Regions from separate parts of the Pseudarthrobacter sp. 10T415 genome, predicted to be linked through region 2. Evidence: riboswitches for the same ligand, from Rfam matches in the RefSeq annotation. Region 2 holds a riboswitch; each other region holds the start of a gene.
What was found. Region 2 has a riboswitch for cyclic di-AMP ahead of AC1DBN_RS17895 (aggregation-promoting factor C-terminal-like domain-containing protein). Riboswitches for the same ligand answer to the same signal wherever they lie in the genome.
Positions count from the first base shown of each region.

Region 1: linked by a shared signal. The riboswitch ahead of AC1DBN_RS15730 (M23 family metallopeptidase) and the one ahead of AC1DBN_RS17895 (aggregation-promoting factor C-terminal-like domain-containing protein) in region 2 are both predicted to bind cyclic di-AMP.
Region 3: linked by a shared signal. The riboswitch ahead of AC1DBN_RS00695 (C40 family peptidase) and the one ahead of AC1DBN_RS17895 (aggregation-promoting factor C-terminal-like domain-containing protein) in region 2 are both predicted to bind cyclic di-AMP.

Region 1 covers NZ_JBFTHJ010000013.1:24,963-30,842, reverse strand. Annotated here, with positions in the region: gene AC1DBN_RS15740 (NlpC/P60 family protein) at 1-741, opposite strand, end outside; gene AC1DBN_RS15735 (C40 family peptidase) at 899-1,585, opposite strand; cyclic di-AMP (ydaO/yuaA leader) riboswitch at 1,656-1,837, opposite strand; gene AC1DBN_RS15730 (M23 family metallopeptidase) at 1,966-2,796, opposite strand; cyclic di-AMP (ydaO/yuaA leader) riboswitch at 2,807-3,025, opposite strand; gene AC1DBN_RS15725 (iron-dependent transcriptional repressor DtxR) at 3,167-3,862, opposite strand; gene serC (phosphoserine transaminase) at 4,158-5,288, shown strand; gene AC1DBN_RS15715 (DUF3027 domain-containing protein) at 5,403-5,880, opposite strand, start outside.
Region 2 covers NZ_JBFTHJ010000017.1:75,869-81,748, reverse strand. Annotated here, with positions in the region: gene AC1DBN_RS17910 (phosphatase PAP2 family protein) at 1-557, shown strand, start outside; gene upp (uracil phosphoribosyltransferase) at 656-1,291, shown strand; gene AC1DBN_RS17900 (VOC family protein) at 1,350-1,718, shown strand; gene AC1DBN_RS17895 (aggregation-promoting factor C-terminal-like domain-containing protein) at 1,921-2,646, opposite strand; cyclic di-AMP (ydaO/yuaA leader) riboswitch at 2,650-2,806, opposite strand; gene AC1DBN_RS17890 (sensor histidine kinase) at 2,940-4,433, opposite strand; gene AC1DBN_RS17885 (response regulator transcription factor) at 4,440-5,180, opposite strand; gene AC1DBN_RS17880 (hypothetical protein) at 5,412-5,747, shown strand.
Region 3 covers NZ_JBFTHJ010000001.1:142,693-148,572, forward strand. Annotated here, with positions in the region: gene AC1DBN_RS00685 (ribonuclease Z) at 1-234, shown strand, start outside; gene AC1DBN_RS00690 (protein adenylyltransferase SelO) at 231-1,706, shown strand; gene AC1DBN_RS00695 (C40 family peptidase) at 1,806-2,651, opposite strand; cyclic di-AMP (ydaO/yuaA leader) riboswitch at 2,655-2,827, opposite strand; gene AC1DBN_RS00700 (hypothetical protein) at 3,013-3,981, opposite strand; gene AC1DBN_RS00705 (aggregation-promoting factor C-terminal-like domain-containing protein) at 4,082-5,416, shown strand; gene AC1DBN_RS00710 (TraR/DksA family transcriptional regulator) at 5,437-5,793, shown strand; gene AC1DBN_RS00715 (DNA alkylation repair protein) at 5,790-5,880, shown strand, end outside.

The sequences.
Region 1 (5,880 bases), on a different contig from region 2:
GACGTTTGCGCTGAAGACCACGGTCTGGTTGCCGTTGTAGCCGCCGTGCACTGCCTGGCCGTTGCCGGCGTAAACAGCGATGTGGGCCATGCCGGCGCCGCCGTCGGCGTAGTAGATCAGGTCGCCGGGCTGGGCCTCGGCAGCGCTCACGGTGCGGCCCAGGGAGAGGTAGCCAGCGGGCCAGTCGTGGAAGTTGATGCCCACGGCAGCCAGCGAGTTGGTGACGAGCATGGTGCAGTCCTGGTTGACGCCGAGCTGGGCGTACGCTGCGGACAGGATTGCTGCGCCCTTGCCGCTGGCAGATGCCTGGGGAGCAGATGCGGGCTGCGCCGTGACGGTAGCGGTGACCTTCGGCGCTGCAGCGGTCTGCGTTGCGGGTGTCTGGGCAGCCGGAGCGGCTTCCTGGACCTCAACCTCGGGCTCTGCCTCAACCACCGGAGCCGGGCTGGTACTGACGGCCGGCTTCTCGAAGGAGATGTTGATGGTGGAAGCCGCGGAGATCGGGGCTTCCACAGCTGTTCCAACTTCAAAAGCGGATGCAGGAGCGGAGTCGCGCTGGACGTTGGTGTCAGCTGCGTTTGCGGCGATGCCGCTGGTCAGGACCAGGCCCGAGGCTGCGGCGATAACCGCTGCCTGGCGCCCAACGCCGCCGGCGTTGCCGCCAACAGCCTTGGCGATAATGGCGATTGAGTTGGTCTTGGTGACTTCGGCGCGATGCCGTGCGGTAGCACGAGTCGTCATCAGTTCTCTCTTTCGTTATCCCCGGGCCTGTAGGCAACACGGGGGTTTTGGACGCGCCGGCATCTTGGGGGTACGTCGGCGCGTCCCGAACGGGGATGTGTGATTTAGCGAAAAGCGGGGGCAAAGAAAAAGTTTCTGGGGCCTGGGGCCCCAGAAACTAGTTCATGGTGTAGAACGAGGAGGTTCCCGTGGCGGCAACCGCGTGAAGAAGGGTGCCCTGGGACGGGTTGAGCGCGCTGATCATCATGCCGTTGCCGACGTAGATGCCAACGTGTGCGCCGCCGTTCTGCATGACGAGATCGCCAGGCTGGGGGGTGGAGGTGGGCTTCATGGCGTTCCAGGCATTGACGCGCGGGATGCTGATGCCGGCCTGGGCGTAGACCCACTGGGTGAATCCGGAGCAGTCCCAGCCGTTGGGGCTGGTGCCGCCCCACACGTACGGGTGGCCAATGCCGGTGTACGCGATGGCCGCGATGCCCGAGGTGGCAGCGGAGGAAACTGTTTCCGCGAGCTTCTCGGAAGCAGCTTCGGTTGAGCCAGCGGCTGCGGTGACGGCGTTGCCGGCATCCCGTGCTGCTGACGCAGTGGACTGGGTGAGTACCGGCTCCGGCTTCGGAGCAGCAGTGGTCTTGATGACCGGGCGCTCGAAGGAAACAGTGGCGGTAGGTGCCGCGGTGACAGCCAGGGCGGTCTGGGCCGAACCCGACTCGGTGGATGCCGAGACGCCCGCGGTGGTGTCCGCGACGGCCGGCAGGCCCATAGCCAGGACGAGGCCGGAAGCGGCTGCAACTACTGCAGCCTGGCGACCCACTGTCCCGGCATTGGCACTTACAGCCTTGGACACGGCGCCCAAAGGGTTGGTACGAACCGTTTGCGCACGGTGGCGCGCAGCATTATGGCGTGAAGACACGAAGGTAGCCTCTCCCAATGCCTGCGAGGTGAGCTGTCGGATTCGGATGGGAGTCACCCGGCCACACGGCTTCCAAGGAAGCTTTCGTGACTTAACCCCAAGGCCTTCGAAACAAGAAGGCCAAAATTGGTTCCCCCGCCCCTGCCAGACGATGAAATGCGAACGGACCTTGAGCGGTGGCAGAGTTAGGCAATCCACTCAAGAGCGTCAACTTCGGAAAAGTTGACGCGATTTAGACGGTACAGCAGTTTTGTTTGAATGTCACATTCAGGTCACGGCGGGTCACGGCCATTCGAGAGTCCACCATCATTTGGCTAGAGCCAGCCGGTGGGGTCGACGACCTCACCGTTGACCTGGACTTCAAAGTGGAGGTGGCAGCCCGTGGAGGCGCCGGTGGTCCCGCTGAGGGCAATGACGTCGCCCCGGGAGACGGTTTGGCCCTCCTTCACGTTGAACGACGACAGGTGGTTGTAGGTGGTCTCCAGGCCGTTGCCGTGGTCCACCACCACCCTGTTGCCGCCGCCGTACTGGTGCCAGCCCACAAAAGTCACGGTTCCGGTGGCGGCAGCCATCACGGAGGTACCGCACTGGGCAACATAGTCCTGCCCGCGGTGAAAGTCGCCGGTGCCGCCGGTGATGGGGCTGACGCGGTAGCCGAACGGCGACGCCGTGGTCATGGTGGCCAGCGGGGCCCCCAGGGTACCGGCGGATGCAGCCCGGGAGACCGATCCTGCGGACTGGGCGCTGAGCAGCTGCTTGAGCTTGCCGTCAGGGTCCGCCTGGGTGACCACGGCGGAGCGGCTGAAGTCGATCTGGGCGCCTGCTTCCGCGGAAATCGCGGGCTGTGGCGTCACAGATGAGGCGGCAACGGCACCGGTTCCGCTGGCGTCAGTTGCCATGACGGGACTGGTCACGGGGACGGTAACGGTAAGCACCAGGCCGGTGGCGGCAAGCGCGATGCCGGCCTTCTGGCCGATACCGCTGGCCGAGGCGAATTCCGTTATCTGGCGGAACGGACCCCGACGGCGGCGCGCGTCACGGTGGAGATCGCGGGGGCGCGAGGTCTCGGCAGCCTGGACGGCTTCGACAGCACGCGGCGTAGCAGCGGGGCCCGCCGCGCGGCGGCGGCCCCGGGGGGTCTGCATGGTCAAGAAGGGTTCCTCTCTGGATAGCCTGCGAAGTTAGCTGTCGGATTCGGGTCAGAGAGTTCACAGACCCGGTCCGCCGTAAGCAAGCTGCGGCACAGAGAAATCCCCGGAAGGTTCCTTCACTGGAAGAGGCTTGCTGCTGACGGACTTCACCCCAAGGCAGTCCCCCGCTGCCAGTTGTGGTTCCCCCGCCTCTGCCAGTTATGACTTGGTGCTCCTGATCCGCTGGCAGAGCTCGGCTCCAGATCAGGTAACGCTTAAGTATCAACGCTTTCGTTCAACTATAGGGGCTTAAGTCCCTTAGTAACAATTCCGTTATTTTTGCGTGATCCAGCTCCCACGGGGTAAAAGCAGGGCTTTTACGGTGTCAGTTGACGGCTACGAATACGTGGGCAGCCACTTCGGGAGGCAGTTCCAGGGCGCCTTCAATGCCCGGAACACGGACCGAAATGTAGTCCCCCACACGCTCCAGCGATACCGCCGCTCCGGGGCGGATGCCGCCTTCGTCGAGCTGGGACAGGAGTTCGGGTTCCACCTGGATGGGTTCAGCCAACCGGCTGATGGTCACGGCAGAGGCGGTGCCGTACGTCTTCATGGCCTCAAGAAGGCTGATCGCACCGTCGGACAAGGACAGGTCCGGGTGGCCACCCAGTGCGGCCAGTCCGGGAATCGGGTTTCCGTAGGGCGATTCGGTGGGGTGGTTGAGCAGTTCGTAGATCCGGCGCTCAACGCGCTCACTCATCACATGCTCCCAGCGGCACGCTTCGTCGTGGACGTAGGCCCAGTCCAGGCCGATGACATCAGCCAGGAGCCGTTCCGCAAGGCGGTGCTTGCGCATGACCTCCGTGGCACGTTTGCGGCCCACCTCGGTGAGCTCCAGGTGTCGGTCGCCGGACACCACCACCAGGCCGTCACGCTCCATCCGGCCGATGGTCTGGGACACGGTAGGGCCCGAGTGGCGCAACCGCTCTGCAATACGGGCCCTCAGGGCAACGATGTTCTCTTCCTCCAGCTCCAGGATGGTCCGAAGGTACATCTCCGTAGTGTCGATCAGATCCGTCATCCAGCTCAGCTCCTCGAGCGCAATACCCTGCGTTGTTCCGCGTTGTCCCACACGGCCCGCCGCCATGCGGCGCGACATAGTCCGGAGCCAAGCTTAGCCTATTTTGACTTTGTCCTAATAGTTGCAGGCTCCAGGTTCCCGTGTCTCAATGTTTGGACTTTAGCGGCTCCGGCTCCCGCGCCTACGCCTGTTCAGGCAGAATGGGAAAGGCCTGTATTGCAGTCACTGCCGACTGTCGGGCGGCGTTATCCGCCCGACCGGCTAAAGCCACCTCCCCGCCGACATTGGAGCACCCGTGAGCGAAACCAGCATCACTATTCCCGCCGACCTCCTGCCCCGGGACGGACGGTTCGGAGCCGGGCCATCCAAGGTCAGGCAGGAACAGATCGATGCGCTCTCTGCGGCGTCGAAGACCATCCTGGGCACGTCCCACCGGCAGGCCCCCGTCAAGAACCTCGTGGGCTCGGTCCGCGAGGGCCTCAGCCAGTTCTTCCGCGCGCCCGAGGGTTACGAGGTTGTCCTCGGCGTCGGCGGCTCCACAGCGTTCTGGGATGTTGCCTCCTTCGGCCTCGTGGAGAAGAAGGCCCAGCACCTGTCCTTTGGTGAGTTCGGGTCGAAGTTCGCCGCAGCCACCAATAAGGCACCTTTCCTGGATGCGTCCTCCATCATTACGTCGGACCCGGGCACCCGCCCGGCAGCCCGGGCCGAGGCCGGCGTCGACGTTTACGCGTGGCCGCAGAACGAAACCTCCACCGGCGTCGCCGCTCCGGTAAAGCGCGTAGCGGATGCCGATGAGGGCGCACTGGTACTGGTCGATGCGACCTCCGCCGCCGGCGGCCTGGACGTCGATGTGGCCGAGAGCGATGTCTACTACTTCGCCCCGCAGAAGAACTTCGCCTCCGACGGCGGCCTGTGGCTTGGCCTGTTCTCCCCCGCCGCCCTCGAACGCGCAGCACGGATCAAAGCCGGCGACCGCTGGATCCCGGATTTCCTGGACCTGCAGACCGCCATCGACAACTCGAAGCTGAACCAGACCTACAACACCCCGTCGCTGTCCACGCTGGTAACGCTGGACGCGCAGGTGCAGTGGTTGAACTCCAACGGCGGCCTGGACTTCGCAGCGGGACGCACCGCCGACTCCGCCGGCCGCATCTACACCTGGGCCGAGGCATCTGAGTACGCGACGCCGTTCGTCATCAACCCGGACGAGCGCTCGAACGTCATTGCCACCATCGACTTCGACGACTCTGTGGATGCCGCCGCGGTAGCCAAGGTCCTGCGCGCCAACGGCATCGTGGACACGGAGCCTTACCGCAAGCTGGGCCGCAACCAGCTGCGTATCGCCACCTTCGTTGCCATCGACCCCGAGGACGTTTCAGCCCTGCTGGCCAGCATTGACTACGTGGTGGGCGAGCTGCGCAAGTAACTCCCGCCGTCGGCAAGGCCCGGCGACAGAACATACGACGGCGCCGCCCGGGTTTACCCCGGACGGCGCCGTTTGCTGTTGGTTGGTTCGATGGGACCACCATGAGGGGGCTGGCTAGCCCTCCCCGTCATCTGCCTGGGCAGCGTCCGGGGACCCGGCCTGCTGCACAGGCTCTGCCTTTTCAGTCTCCGGTTCGGCTTCGGATTCTCCGGCAGCCTGGGCGTCGGGAACCGCGCGCTCCTGCTCGTGCTCCTCTTCCCGGGCGTCCTCGGGCCGCACCCGCTCAGCCCACGGCACCCATTCCGGGGCCAGGATCGAATCCTCCGAGGGCAGCAGGCCCAGTTCGTTGACCGTCACCAGCTTGGAGCGGGAGTTGCGGGTGATGACGGCGTACCACTGCCAGCCCGAGTACCCGGGCAGCCTGGATTCGAACAGGTGCGTCACCAGGCGGTCGCCTTCGCTTTTGGCAGCCAGGTGTGGACCGATGTCCGACGCCGAGGTGATTCCCTCGAGGGCAGTCCTGGCAACGTCGACGGCGGCGGCCAGGAACGCGTCCGGCTTCCCTGTCCGCCACACCGGCACGCCGGCCTTG
Region 2 (5,880 bases):
CTGCGGTTTCCACCGCGGCCACCACCCTGGGTAAGCGGCTGGTGGGCCGGACCCGGCCGGACCACTCCGAAGCTGTTCCGCCCTACGAAGACTCGCCGTCGTTTCCCAGCGGGCACACCCTCAACACCACGGTGGTGATCGGCGTGCTGGTGTACATCATCTGCCTGCAGTTCCAGGTCCTCAGCGTCCGCATCACGGCCATCACCGCGGGTACCGTCTTCATTGTTTCCATGGGCCTGAGCCGGGTTTTCCTGGGCCACCACTGGTTGACCGACGTCATTGCCGGCTGGACGCTGGGCCTGGCCTGGGTCGGGTTCGTCATCCTGGCCCACCGGATGTTCCATCTGATCCGGCGGAAGCAACATGCCGGGCCGGCGCCCACGTTTGAGCGTCCCGTGGTGCGCGATGTCGTAGCGGACGCCATGCACCACGACGGCGGCACGCACGGCCGCGGAACGGACCACGACGGCGGCACGCACGGCCGCGGAACGGACCACGACGGCGGCACGCACGGCCGCGGAACGGACCACGACGGCGGCACGCACCCCCGAGGGTAGGTTCACGACGCCGGGACGCACCCCGGCGGGCGGGTCACGCGCCAAGAGCCCAAGCCAGGAACTCCGGCAGGGACAGCGCCGGATGATAGTTTTGAGCAATGCGCACTCTCGTTGTGGACCACCCGCTGGTCGCCCATAAGCTCACTGTCCTCCGGGATAAGAACACCCCTTCGCCCGTGTTCCGGCAGCTGACCGAAGAGCTGGTGACACTGCTGGCGTACGAGGCCACGCGAGAGGTCCGCACCGAACCCGTCACTATCGAGACGCCGGTCAGCACCACTTTGGGCACGGCCTTCACCAAGCCCACGCCGTTGGTGGTCCCCATCCTGCGCGCCGGCCTCGGCATGCTGGAGGGTATGACCAAGCTGGTCCCCACCGCAGAAGTGGGTTTCCTGGGCATGGCCCGCGACGAGGAAACCCTGGATATCATCACCTATGCCGAGCGGCTGCCCGAGGACCTTACCGGCCGGCAGGTCTTCGTCCTGGACCCCATGCTTGCCACGGGCGGAACGCTGCGCGAGGCCATCAAGTTCCTGTTCAAGCGCGGGGCCTCGGACGTCACGTGCATCTGCCTCCTTGCGGCCCCGGAGGGCCTGGCCAAGCTGGAGGAGGAACTGGGCGAAGCGAACGTGCACATCGTCCTCGCCTCGATTGACGAGAAGCTGAACGAAAAGTCCTACATCGTTCCGGGCCTTGGGGATGCGGGAGACCGCCTGTACGGCATCGCCGGCTAACCGCATTGACCGGGCGGAAGGCCTTCCGCAATATGGGGTCCGGCCGTAGCCTGTGGCAATGGACTGGAAACTTGAACTCGTGTTTGTCCCGGTGTCCGATGTGGACCGCGCCAAGGATTTCTACGTTAACAAGGTTGGTTTCAACGCCGACTTCGACGAACGTCCGTCGGAGTCCATCCGCTTCGTGCAGCTGACCCCGCCTGGCTCAGCATGTTCCATCTGCATCGGTGAAGGCCTCACGGACGCTCCTCCGGGTACAGGCTCCAACCTCCAGCTGGTGGTCAGTGACATCCAGGCCGCCCACGACCACCTGAAGAACAACGGCGTGGACGTCAGCGATGTGGATGTCCAGGACTGGGGTCATTTCGTGTACTTCGCAGACCTCGACGGCAACCGCTGGGCCGTCCAGTACATCCCGGGACGGTAACGGCACGTCCCGGCCCCCGGACCACGACGCCTTCGCGGTATTTCGCCGCCACGGCGAAGCAGGTGCCGATCCGCTCGGCGGCCGGAGGGTCAACTCCAAAAACTGCTACCTCGCACGCATGGCTGCGGAGACGACGACGGCCGCCGCTGAACCGGGAAGGTTCGGCGGCGGCCGGTCGGAAGGCCTCAGCCAGTGAGGGTTTTTAGTACCAGTTGTGACCGAGGTGGAAGTTCAGGGCGCCACACGGGGACTGGTAGCGCTCCTTGATGTAGTTCAGGCCCCAGTTGATCTGGGTACGGTAGTTGGTCATGTAATCGGGGCCGGAGCTCGCCATCTTCTCGGCGGGCAGGGACTGGACGATGCCGTAGGCGCCGCTGCTGGCGTTGGTGGCGGTGGTGGTCCAGTCGGATTCCTTGGTCCACAGGGTGACCAGGCACTGCATCTGGTCCTGGGCCCACCCGTAGCTGGCCAGCTGGCCGGACGCGTAAGCCTGTGCGCCGGCCGGATCGTTGACGGCGACGACGGGGGCGGGCTCGGGAGCGGGAGCCGGAGCAGCCTCCGGTGCGGGGGCCGGGGCCGGTGCGGGCGCTGCGGCCGGGGCAGGTTCTGCCGCGGGTGCGGGGGCCGGTGCCGCTTCCTGGGGCTGAACCTTGAGCTCGGCGGGCGCCGACGCGGCCGGGTTCGAGCGGATTTCGCTCTTCTCGATGCTCATCTGGGAATCGGCGGCAGCGGGGGACTCTGAGCCGGTGGCCGCCACGCGGGACATGGCATCCGTGGCCTGGCCCGCGGCGCCTACGCCCACCAGCATCGCTGCGGACACTGCGAGGACCGCGGCGCGCTTGCCGAAGGAAGACTTCTTACGGGTTTCAGGCTGCGCGCTGTGGCTCGGAGCCGATTTTGGGCGCGGTTTTACCGTGAATTTAGACATGTTTAGTTCGCCTCTCACACCTGCGGAGTTAGCTGTCGGGTTCGGATGAGGGCATCCGGCCGCACGGCAAATACACGTGCTGGCTTAACCCCAAGGGCAGTACTGCGTTGCCCGGGACGTGGGTCCCCCGCCTCTGCCTCAGTTCAAGCGAAATCCGGGAAGTGGCAGAGCTTGGCGTCATCCGGATATGCGGCCCGAACGGGAACCGCACCATATCGACGGTACAGGAGAGCGGCGCTTAAGTCACATTTAGGTAACAGACATCACGACGACGGCGCGTCGCCTTGGCGAATTCAGGCTACAGTCGGGAGCCGGAGCGCGAACTCCGTCATCCCCGGCCGTGATGTGACCGTTACCCGGCCTCCGTGGGCTTCCACGATGGACTGGACGATGGACAGGCCCAGCCCGCTGGTGCCCTCTGCAACGGCCGCGCCGGCCTGGTCGCCGCTGCCCTTGCGGGCTGCGTCTGCGCGGGCGAAGCGTGAAAAGACGTGGTCCACGAAGTCCGCCGGTATGCCCCCGCCGTCGTCCGTGACCGTCACGACGGCGGCGCCGTCCGGAGCCGTGCCGACGCCGGCCACCACGGTGGTTCCGGCAGGGGTGTGTTTCCGGGCGTTGGACAGCAGGTTCATGAGCACCTGCCGCAGCTGCGCGCCGTCCCCGTTCACCAGCACCGGCTCCGCGGGAAGATCGAGCCGCCAGGTGTGGCTGGGGGCCATGACCTTTTCGTCGTTGACGCTTTCCACCACCAGCTGCGTCAGGTCCACCTCGGCCAGCTTGAGCGGCTGGCCCTCATCCAGCCGCGCCAGGAGCAGCAGGTCCTCCACCAGTGCCGTCATCCGCTCGGACTGGCTCTGTACCCGGGCCAGTGATTTCTGACCGTCGGGAGTGAAGTCCTCCGTCATCCGCATCAGCTCGGTGTAGCCGCGGATGGCGGTCAATGGGGTGCGGAGCTCATGCGAGGCGTCCGCCACGAACTGGCGCACCTTGGTTTCGCTCTTCTGCCGGGCTTCCAGGGCGCTGGCCACGTTGTCCAGCATGAGGTTCAGCGCATGCCCCACACTGCCCACTTCGGTGCCCGGGTTGGAGTTCGACGGCGGCACGCGGACGGCGAGCGCCACCTCGCCGGCGTCCAGGGGCAGTTCCGACACCCTGGTGGCAACCTCGGAGAGCTGTTCCAGCGGTTTCATGGTGCGGCGGATCAGCACCGTCCCCACCAGGCCGATCAGCAGCAGTCCGCCCAGCGAGACGAACACGAAGGTCCACACGAGGGACCTGAGGGTACTTTCCTTGGCGGCCAGGGGGAGTCCCGTGACCAGGATGTCACCGGAGCTTGTCTGGACCGCGATCAGCCGATAATCACCGCTGGACATCGAACGGTCCACGGGCCTTGAGTTGGCATCGAGCGCAAGGAGCGTCTCCTTGTCCTCTGTGGACAGGGGCTGGCGGGTGGTGTCCGAGGCGAGGAAGCCGCCGGAACTAACCTGGCTGTTGCGGATGCTCGCGTTGACGGTGCCGATTCTTTGGCCCCGGGCGTCCAGGGGATCCCGTCCGTTAAAGCCGCCAAAGGGCGGGCGGCCCGGGTTGTCGGCGAGGTTGGCGGCCTGGCTGAGCTGGTCATCAAGCTGCCGGGTCAGGAAGGCGTCCATCGATGCGTAGCTCACGATGCCAACGGCACCGCAGATGGCGATGAGCAGGGCCATGGCCAGGGCGATCAGGCGGGTACGCAGGTGCCAGGTTGCGGGCCTGAGCCAACTCCGGGTGTAGGAAGCGTCTGAAGGGGCCATGGCGAGCTAGTCCGCCGGCTTGATGACGTAACCGGCCCCGCGGACGGTGTGGATCATGGGCGGATGGACGGCGTCGATCTTCTTGCGCAGGTAGGAGATGTAGAGCTCGACGATGTTGGCCTGGCCGCCGAAGTCGTAGTCCCACACCCTGTCAAGGATCTGTGCCTTGCTGATGACCCGCTTGGGGTTTTCCATGAGGTAGCGGAGCAGTTCGAACTGGGTGGCCGTCAGCTGCACGTCATCCCCGGCGCGGGTGACTTCCCGGGTGTCGACGTTGAGCACCAGGTCGCCAACCACCAGTTCGGCAGTGTCCATGGCGGCGACGCCTGAACGCTGGACCAGCCGGTGCAGGCGGAGGATGACTTCCTCCATGCTGAACGGTTTGGTGACATAGTCGTCGCCGCCGGCGGCCAGGCCGACGATGCGGTCCTGGACTGCGTCCTTCGCGGTAAGGAAGAGGGCTGGCACCTCCGGCGCGAAGGCGCGGATCCTGCCCAGCAGCTCCACGCCGTCGAACCCCGGAAGCATGACGTCCAGCACCAGGACGTCAGGGCGGAAGTCCTTGGCCAGCTTCACCGCCTCGGGCCCGTCCGCTGCCACTGCCACGGACCACCCCGCCATCCGCAGGCCCATGCTCATCAGTTCTGAAAGGCTGGGTTCGTCATCCACCACCAGGGCGCGGATGGGGGAGCCGTCCGGGTGGGAGAGCTTGGGGAGGTTGTTGGTCATGGAGTGCGAGGTGGCCATGGGACAAGTCTCCGATCCTTGGATATAGGCGGGCTTTGGGCTTCCTGTGCCCCAGCTGTGAATCCCAGCCTAGCCAGCTGGGCGTCGCAGCGGGTGTGGCAGGGTCGGCGCCACGGGCAGCATGTCTCAGTCAGGAATGCCCCGCCGCACAGCCCGGACTCAGGAACGCGGCTGACGCTGATGGAACATCAGCAGAGGCGACCATTAGGTTCCCTTCCCGAGGAGCAATCAATGGACCAGCAGAACCTGCAGGGTTCCTCCTACGTGACCATGGCGTCCCAGACGGGCACCGTCACGGACGTTTCGTCGGACTCACTGACCGTCAAGAGCGAGGACGGGTTCCCGCGCACCTACGCCGTCGGAGCGGATGTGCAGGTATCAGAGGGCATGCGGCAACGGGGCAGCGGCAGTACGGGCAGCACCCTGGACATCTCGGAAGTCACTTCTGGATCAACCGTCCGCGTGACCGCGCTCAAGTCCTCGGACACCTACAAGGCCCAGACCATACTGCTTGCGACCGCGTCCGGTACGGCAGCAGCTCCGGGTGCGGGGACAACCACCAACTGACCGGCCGGCGCCATGTGAGACGCCGCCGCGGTGGCCTCGTTCAGGTAGTCGGGAGCCGAAAAGACCGCTAGCAGCCGTCAAGGAATTGGACAGTGAGGACCCTCCGGTGGGTGAATTCTATGTCAAGCGATTG
Region 3 (5,880 bases), on a different contig from region 2:
CACCTCACCGCCGGGCAGGCTGGCGATTTGGCGGGACAGGGGAGCGCGCGGACGCTGGTGCTCACGCACTTCTCGTCCCGGTACGGCAACGACGTCACCTTCCTGGCCCGGCAGGCGTCCGCCCGCGCCAAGGGTGCCACTGTGATCGCCGCCGACGACCTCCAGCGCATCCGCCTTCCGAACCGCCGCGGGGGGCCTGCAACGGCCGCCGCGGGGATAGGGTTAAAACCATGACCGCTGCTGCAGAATCGACTGTCGCCCTGGGTGGCCGCTTCGCCCGCGAACTCAACGAGCTGGCGGTGCCCTGGGAGGCGGAGGAAGCCCCGGACCCCAAACTCCTGGTACTCAACGGACCGCTCGCCGCGGAACTGGGGCTCGACCCGGCGTACCTGGGCTCGGAAGAGGGAGCGCGGTTCCTGCTGGGCAACCACGTCCCGGAAGGTGCCACGCCTGTGGCCCAGGCCTACGCCGGGCACCAGTTCGGCGGCTACTCGCCCCTCCTCGGTGACGGCCGCGCGCTGCTGCTGGGTGAGCTGGAGGATGCCCGCGGACGGGTGAAGGACCTCCACCTGAAAGGCTCCGGCCGCACGCCATTTGCCCGCGCCGGTGACGGCCGTGCCGTCGTCGGGCCCATGCTCCGCGAATACGTGGTCAGCGAGGCCATGCACGCCCTCGGCATCCCCACCACCCGCTCCCTCGCCGTCGTGGCTACCGGACGGCAGGTGCGCCGGGATGACATGCTTCCCGGCGCCGTGCTGGCCCGGGTGGCCGGCAGCCACCTTCGGGTGGGCAGTTTCCAGTATGCGCGGGCCACGGAAAACACCGAGCTCCTGCGCCGGCTGGCGGACCATGCCATCAGCCGCCACTATCCGGACGCCGCGGCGGAGGAGAACCCCTACCTCGCCCTGTACCGGGCCGTGGTGGCTTCGCAGGCCTCGCTCGTGGCGCAGTGGATGCTGGTGGGGTTCGTCCACGGTGTGATGAATACAGACAACATGACCATCTCCGGCGAAACGATCGATTACGGCCCCTGTGCCTTTATGGACGCGTTCAACCCGGCCGCCGTGTACAGCTCCATCGACGTCGGCGGCCGGTATGCGTACGCCAACCAGCCGGTCATGGCCGAATGGAACCTGGCCCGCCTCGCCGAAGCCATGCTGCCGCTCATCGACGAAGACCAAAAGGCGGCGGTTCCGGTGGCCGTGGAGGCGCTGGGCGGGTTCCGGCGGTATTACAGTGCGGCGTGGTTTGGCGGCATGGCCACCAAGCTGGGCCTGGCTGCGGGGAAGCCGGATACGGCGGCAGCCGAGGAGGTCTCTGACCTGGTGGACGGCGTCACCGGCATCCTCAAGGACGGCCCGGTGGACTACACGCTCTTCTTCAGGAACCTGGCCAAGGCCGCCCGGGGTGACAGCCGGCCTGTCCGCGGGATGGTCATGGACCTGGCTGCGTACGATGCCTGGGCCGAACGCTGGCAGAAGCTGGGGCCGGATGCCGGGCTGATGGACCGCACCAATCCCGCGTACATTCCGCGGAACCACCTCGTCGAAGAGGCGCTGGCCGCGGCTACCGGCGGGGACCTGGATCCACTGCACGGGCTGCTGGAAGCGGTGACGGCGCCGTACAGCGAACGCCCCGGCATGGAGCGGTACGCCGAGGGCGCCCCGGAGGACTTCGGGACGTACATGACCTTCTGCGGCACCTGAGCCTGAGTTTGGTTACGCAGTAAAAAGGGCGGCAGCCGGGATGTCCCGGCTACCGCCCTTTTTGCAGCTCTATGCGCTGGAAGCTACCTGCCCAGCAGGCTATGCGACCCGTACGTAGGAGGCTGCACCAACCCAGCTGACGGAGTGCACCTGGGTCTGGCTGCCGTTGACGCCGCCGCTGACCATCTGGCCGTCACCGGCGTACACGCCGACGTGGCCGGCGGAGATGACGAGGTCACCGGGGGCGGGGGTGCCCACCACGGTGCCGTACTGGAAGAACTGGCCGGGAGCCAGGTCTCCGACGGACTTGCCGACGGCGCGCAGGGCCTTCTCCACCATGGCGGTGCAGTCCTGGGTGACGCCGACCTGGCCGTAAGCGTTGGCGAGGATGGCAGCGCCGGTGCCCGAGCCGGTGGCCGCAGGCGTTGCCGAGGCGTAGCCGAGGTTCATGCCGGTGTTGGCGGGAGCGGTGCTTGCGGTCTGGACCGGTGCCGCTGCCGGAGCAACGGCCGGAGCGGCCGGTGCTGCGTAGCCGGCGCCGGGAATGGCAATCTGGTCACCGGGGTAGATGATCGAGGAAACGTCGAGGCCGTTGGCTGCCAGGACGTCGTTCAGGCCAACCCCGTAGGCGGACGCAATGGCGCCGAGGGTGTCACCGGAAGCAACCGTGTGGACGTTGCCGGCAGCGGCTGCAGGGGCAGCGGCTACGGGCGCGGCAGGAGCCGAGTATGCCTGGACGTTAGTGGTTTCGGTGCTGTCCGGGCCGGTCACGCCTGCATGTGCCGGAGCTCCGACGCCGAACGCAATGCCCGATGCTGCGGCTACTGCGAGTGCCGGGCGTCCAAAGGTCCGGGCCTGGGCCTTGGCCGTCACGGCCAAACCCTGCAGCGCGATGGAGCCGGCCGGAGTAGCGCGGTGACGGGCGGTGGTGAAATTTTTTGACACGGTTGATCGCCTCTCCCATGCCTGCGGGGTGAGCTGTCGGGTTCGGGCTGGAGATACCCGGCCGGTAACGCACTTCGTCAGGGACGGAAGGCGATATCGACTTAACCCCAAGGCTTCGGTGAAGCCGCGGAAACTTGGTTCCCCCGTCCCTGCCAGCTGGAAAGCGATTGAATCCCGGTTCAGCGGCAGGGCTCGGCAAGCTGAGGGGAATGTCCCGCTTGGGAGGGACACGTGTATGACCATAACCCGACGTTCACCCGATTGTCACATTTGGATAACATACGAGGCGGACCTCTCGGATGAAGCCATCGGCCGGATGGCGGCCCGGATCGCCGCGGTGACCTCGGATGATGCCCGGTGCCTAGCCGGTCTGGCAGGCCTGCGTAACAAAGTCATAAAGTTGTGCACGCAACGGCCCGCTGGCGGCGACTTTCAGGACGCCTTCCCGGGTCCCGACCGTAACGGTGAGGGGCAGCAGGGTGCCCACTTTGTCTTCCGCCACGGCGTGCGGATCGCACCGGGCGGGGCGCACCCGCAGGGCCAGGGCAGTGCCGGTTTCCCCCGTCCGGACCGTCACGTTCCGCGGCCACGGCTCAGCCCCGGACTCGGGCCCGGCCTCCGCCAGCAGGGGAGTGCCGCCCACGCTGTGCAGCGTGAGGGGCGGAGTCCCTCCGGGGGCCGTCGGCTGGGGGCTGATGCGAAGGAGGACGACGGCGGTGCGGCCGTCCGCCGCCACCTCAAGGTGCGGGTCCAGGGCCAGTCCGGCCACCTTCGCGGCGTCGGCGGCCAGGCAAAGCTCGCTGTTGTTGCGCGGCAGCACGCCGAAGGGATCCGGCGCCGGAAGGCTCAGGGCTGCCGGCTGCTGTCCGGCCGCAGCGAAGGAAACCGTGGCGCTGGCCTGCGGCGATGCCGTTGCCAGGTCGGCGCAGGTGGGGGGTGGAAGCTGTGCGGGCACGCTTTTGGGCTGGTGCGGCGGAAGCTCCAGGCTGCCCGCTTGTGGGGTCCACTCGATGTCCCCGTCGAACAGCGGGGAACTGACGCGCGCCAGGTCCACTGTGAGGAGACCGTCCGTGGTGTTGGTGAGCTGGAGCAGGATGGCGTGCTGCCCGTACTGGTCGCGGGACTGGTTTACCTCGATGGTGACCGGTCCGGGGGCGGCGGCAGCGGGGGACGCTGCAGGGGTGGGCTGCTGCGGGCTGCAGGCTGATACCGCCAGTACTGCCGCGGTCAGGAATGGCAGCACGCGGTCGCCGGTTTCCGGTCTTGCTGTCCGTGCGGAGGCGGGGCCGCGGCGGATTGCTGTGGTGCGTGGTGTGCTGGCGCCGGCCATGGGCACAGTCTAGGGCTGTGGCGAGGCTTCCGTCTCTGCTGGATAACAATCCACAGCTGTAAACCCTCAACCTGTGGTTGAGCCCGTAGGCTACGGGACTATGTCCCAGTTCGTTACCAAACTGAAGTCCGCGGTGCTCGGCGGACTTCTGGTGTTTACCCTGCTGGGCGCGGCCCTGGTTCCGGCGTCGGCCGCGGACCTCCCGCCGGAGGGATACCCCTCCTGGGAAGACGTCCGGCAGGCCAGGGAGTCTGAAGCGGGTACAGCGGCCGGGATCACCCGGCTCGGCAGCCTCCTCGCCGGTTTGCAGGCGGATGCAGAAACGCTTGGCGGCGCGGCCGTGACGGCTGCAGCGGAGTACGCCACTGCCGAAGCGGCACTCACCGCAGCCAACAGCCGGGTCGAAGCCCTGGCGGCGCAGTCCGCAGCAGCCAACGGGGAACTGCAGCAGCACCGCAGGGAGATCGGCGCCCTTGCCGTGCAGTCGTACAAGACGGGTTCAACCACGGCCGGATTCTTCATGGCCCTGGACGCCCTTGAGTCCGGCAGCGTCCACGGACTCAACATGGTGGAGCTGGTGGGCGCGAAGACGGCCGGCCTGGTGGACCGCGCGGCGTCCGCCGCGAAGGTGGCATCGTCCCTGGGTGAACAGGAGAAAGCTGCACGCTCCGAACGGGAAAACCTGGCCAAGGAGGCCGGGACCAGGCTTGCCGGGGCCAGATCGGCGCAGGACGCCGTAGCCCGCCACATCAGTGAAGAGCAGCAGCACGGCGGTGAACTCACTGCACAGCTGGCCTCACTCAAGGGAATAACCGCGGCCGTTGAGGGGGAGTTCCGGCAGGGCCAGGCCGCCCTCGCCGCTTATGAAGCCTCGCAGGCAGCCAAGCGGGCCGCCGCCCGGGAACAGGCCCAACGGGACTCGGACCGGGCAGCGAAAACCGCAGCAGACGCCCGCGTGGAGGTACCACCGCCCGCGGCCGCGGCGCCGCCGGGAGTTGCCGGTCCCGCGCCGGCGAACCCGGATCCGGTGAAGCCCGCTCCGGCGAACCCGGCCCCGGCGCCCCCGCCGCCGGCCCAGCCGGTGCCGCCGCCCGTCGTCGTACCCTCCGTTCCCGGTGGTGCCGTCAACGATCCTGCCGGAGCGAAGAGCTACGCCGCCGGACGCCTGGGCGCCTACGGCTGGGGCCAGGATCAGTTCCTGTGCCTGGCGCAGCTGTGGACCAAGGAGTCGAACTGGCAGACCACGGCCACCAACCCCTACTCGGGCGCCTACGGGATCCCCCAGGCCCTGCCGCCCGGGAAGTACGCGAGCGCCGGCAGTGACTGGCTGACCAGCTACCGGACCCAGGTTGAGTGGGGTCTGGGATACATCCGCGACAGGTACGGCTCGCCCTGCGGAGCCTGGAGCCACTCGATGGCGAACAACTGGTACTGACGCAGGACTAGGCTTTTCCCATGGCTGACTACGAACGCTTCCGGCTGCTGCTCGAAGAGGAGCGGCAGCTGAAACTGGCCCTGCTGCCGGCGTTGCGGGCGGACATCGCCGCCGCCAACTCCGCCCGCCAGGGAGCCAACGTGGATGACGAACACGATCCCGAGGGTGCCACCATCGCCTTCGAGCTGTCCCAGGCCTCGGCGCTGCTGAACCAGAGCTCGGCCGGCCTGGACCAGGTGGAAGCGGCCCTGGCCCGGATCGCCGCCGGAACGTATGGCAGCTGCGCCGTATGCGGCCGGCCCATCGCCGAAGGCAGGCTTGAGGCCCGGCCGTGGACGCCGTACTGCATCGACCACGCAGCCGCAGGGCGCTCGTGAGCACCGGTCCGGACGCCGTCGCCGAGGCGGCCGGTTTCATCGACCGCACGCTGCAGAACGAGGGCGCCTGGTACCGCGCGGACGACG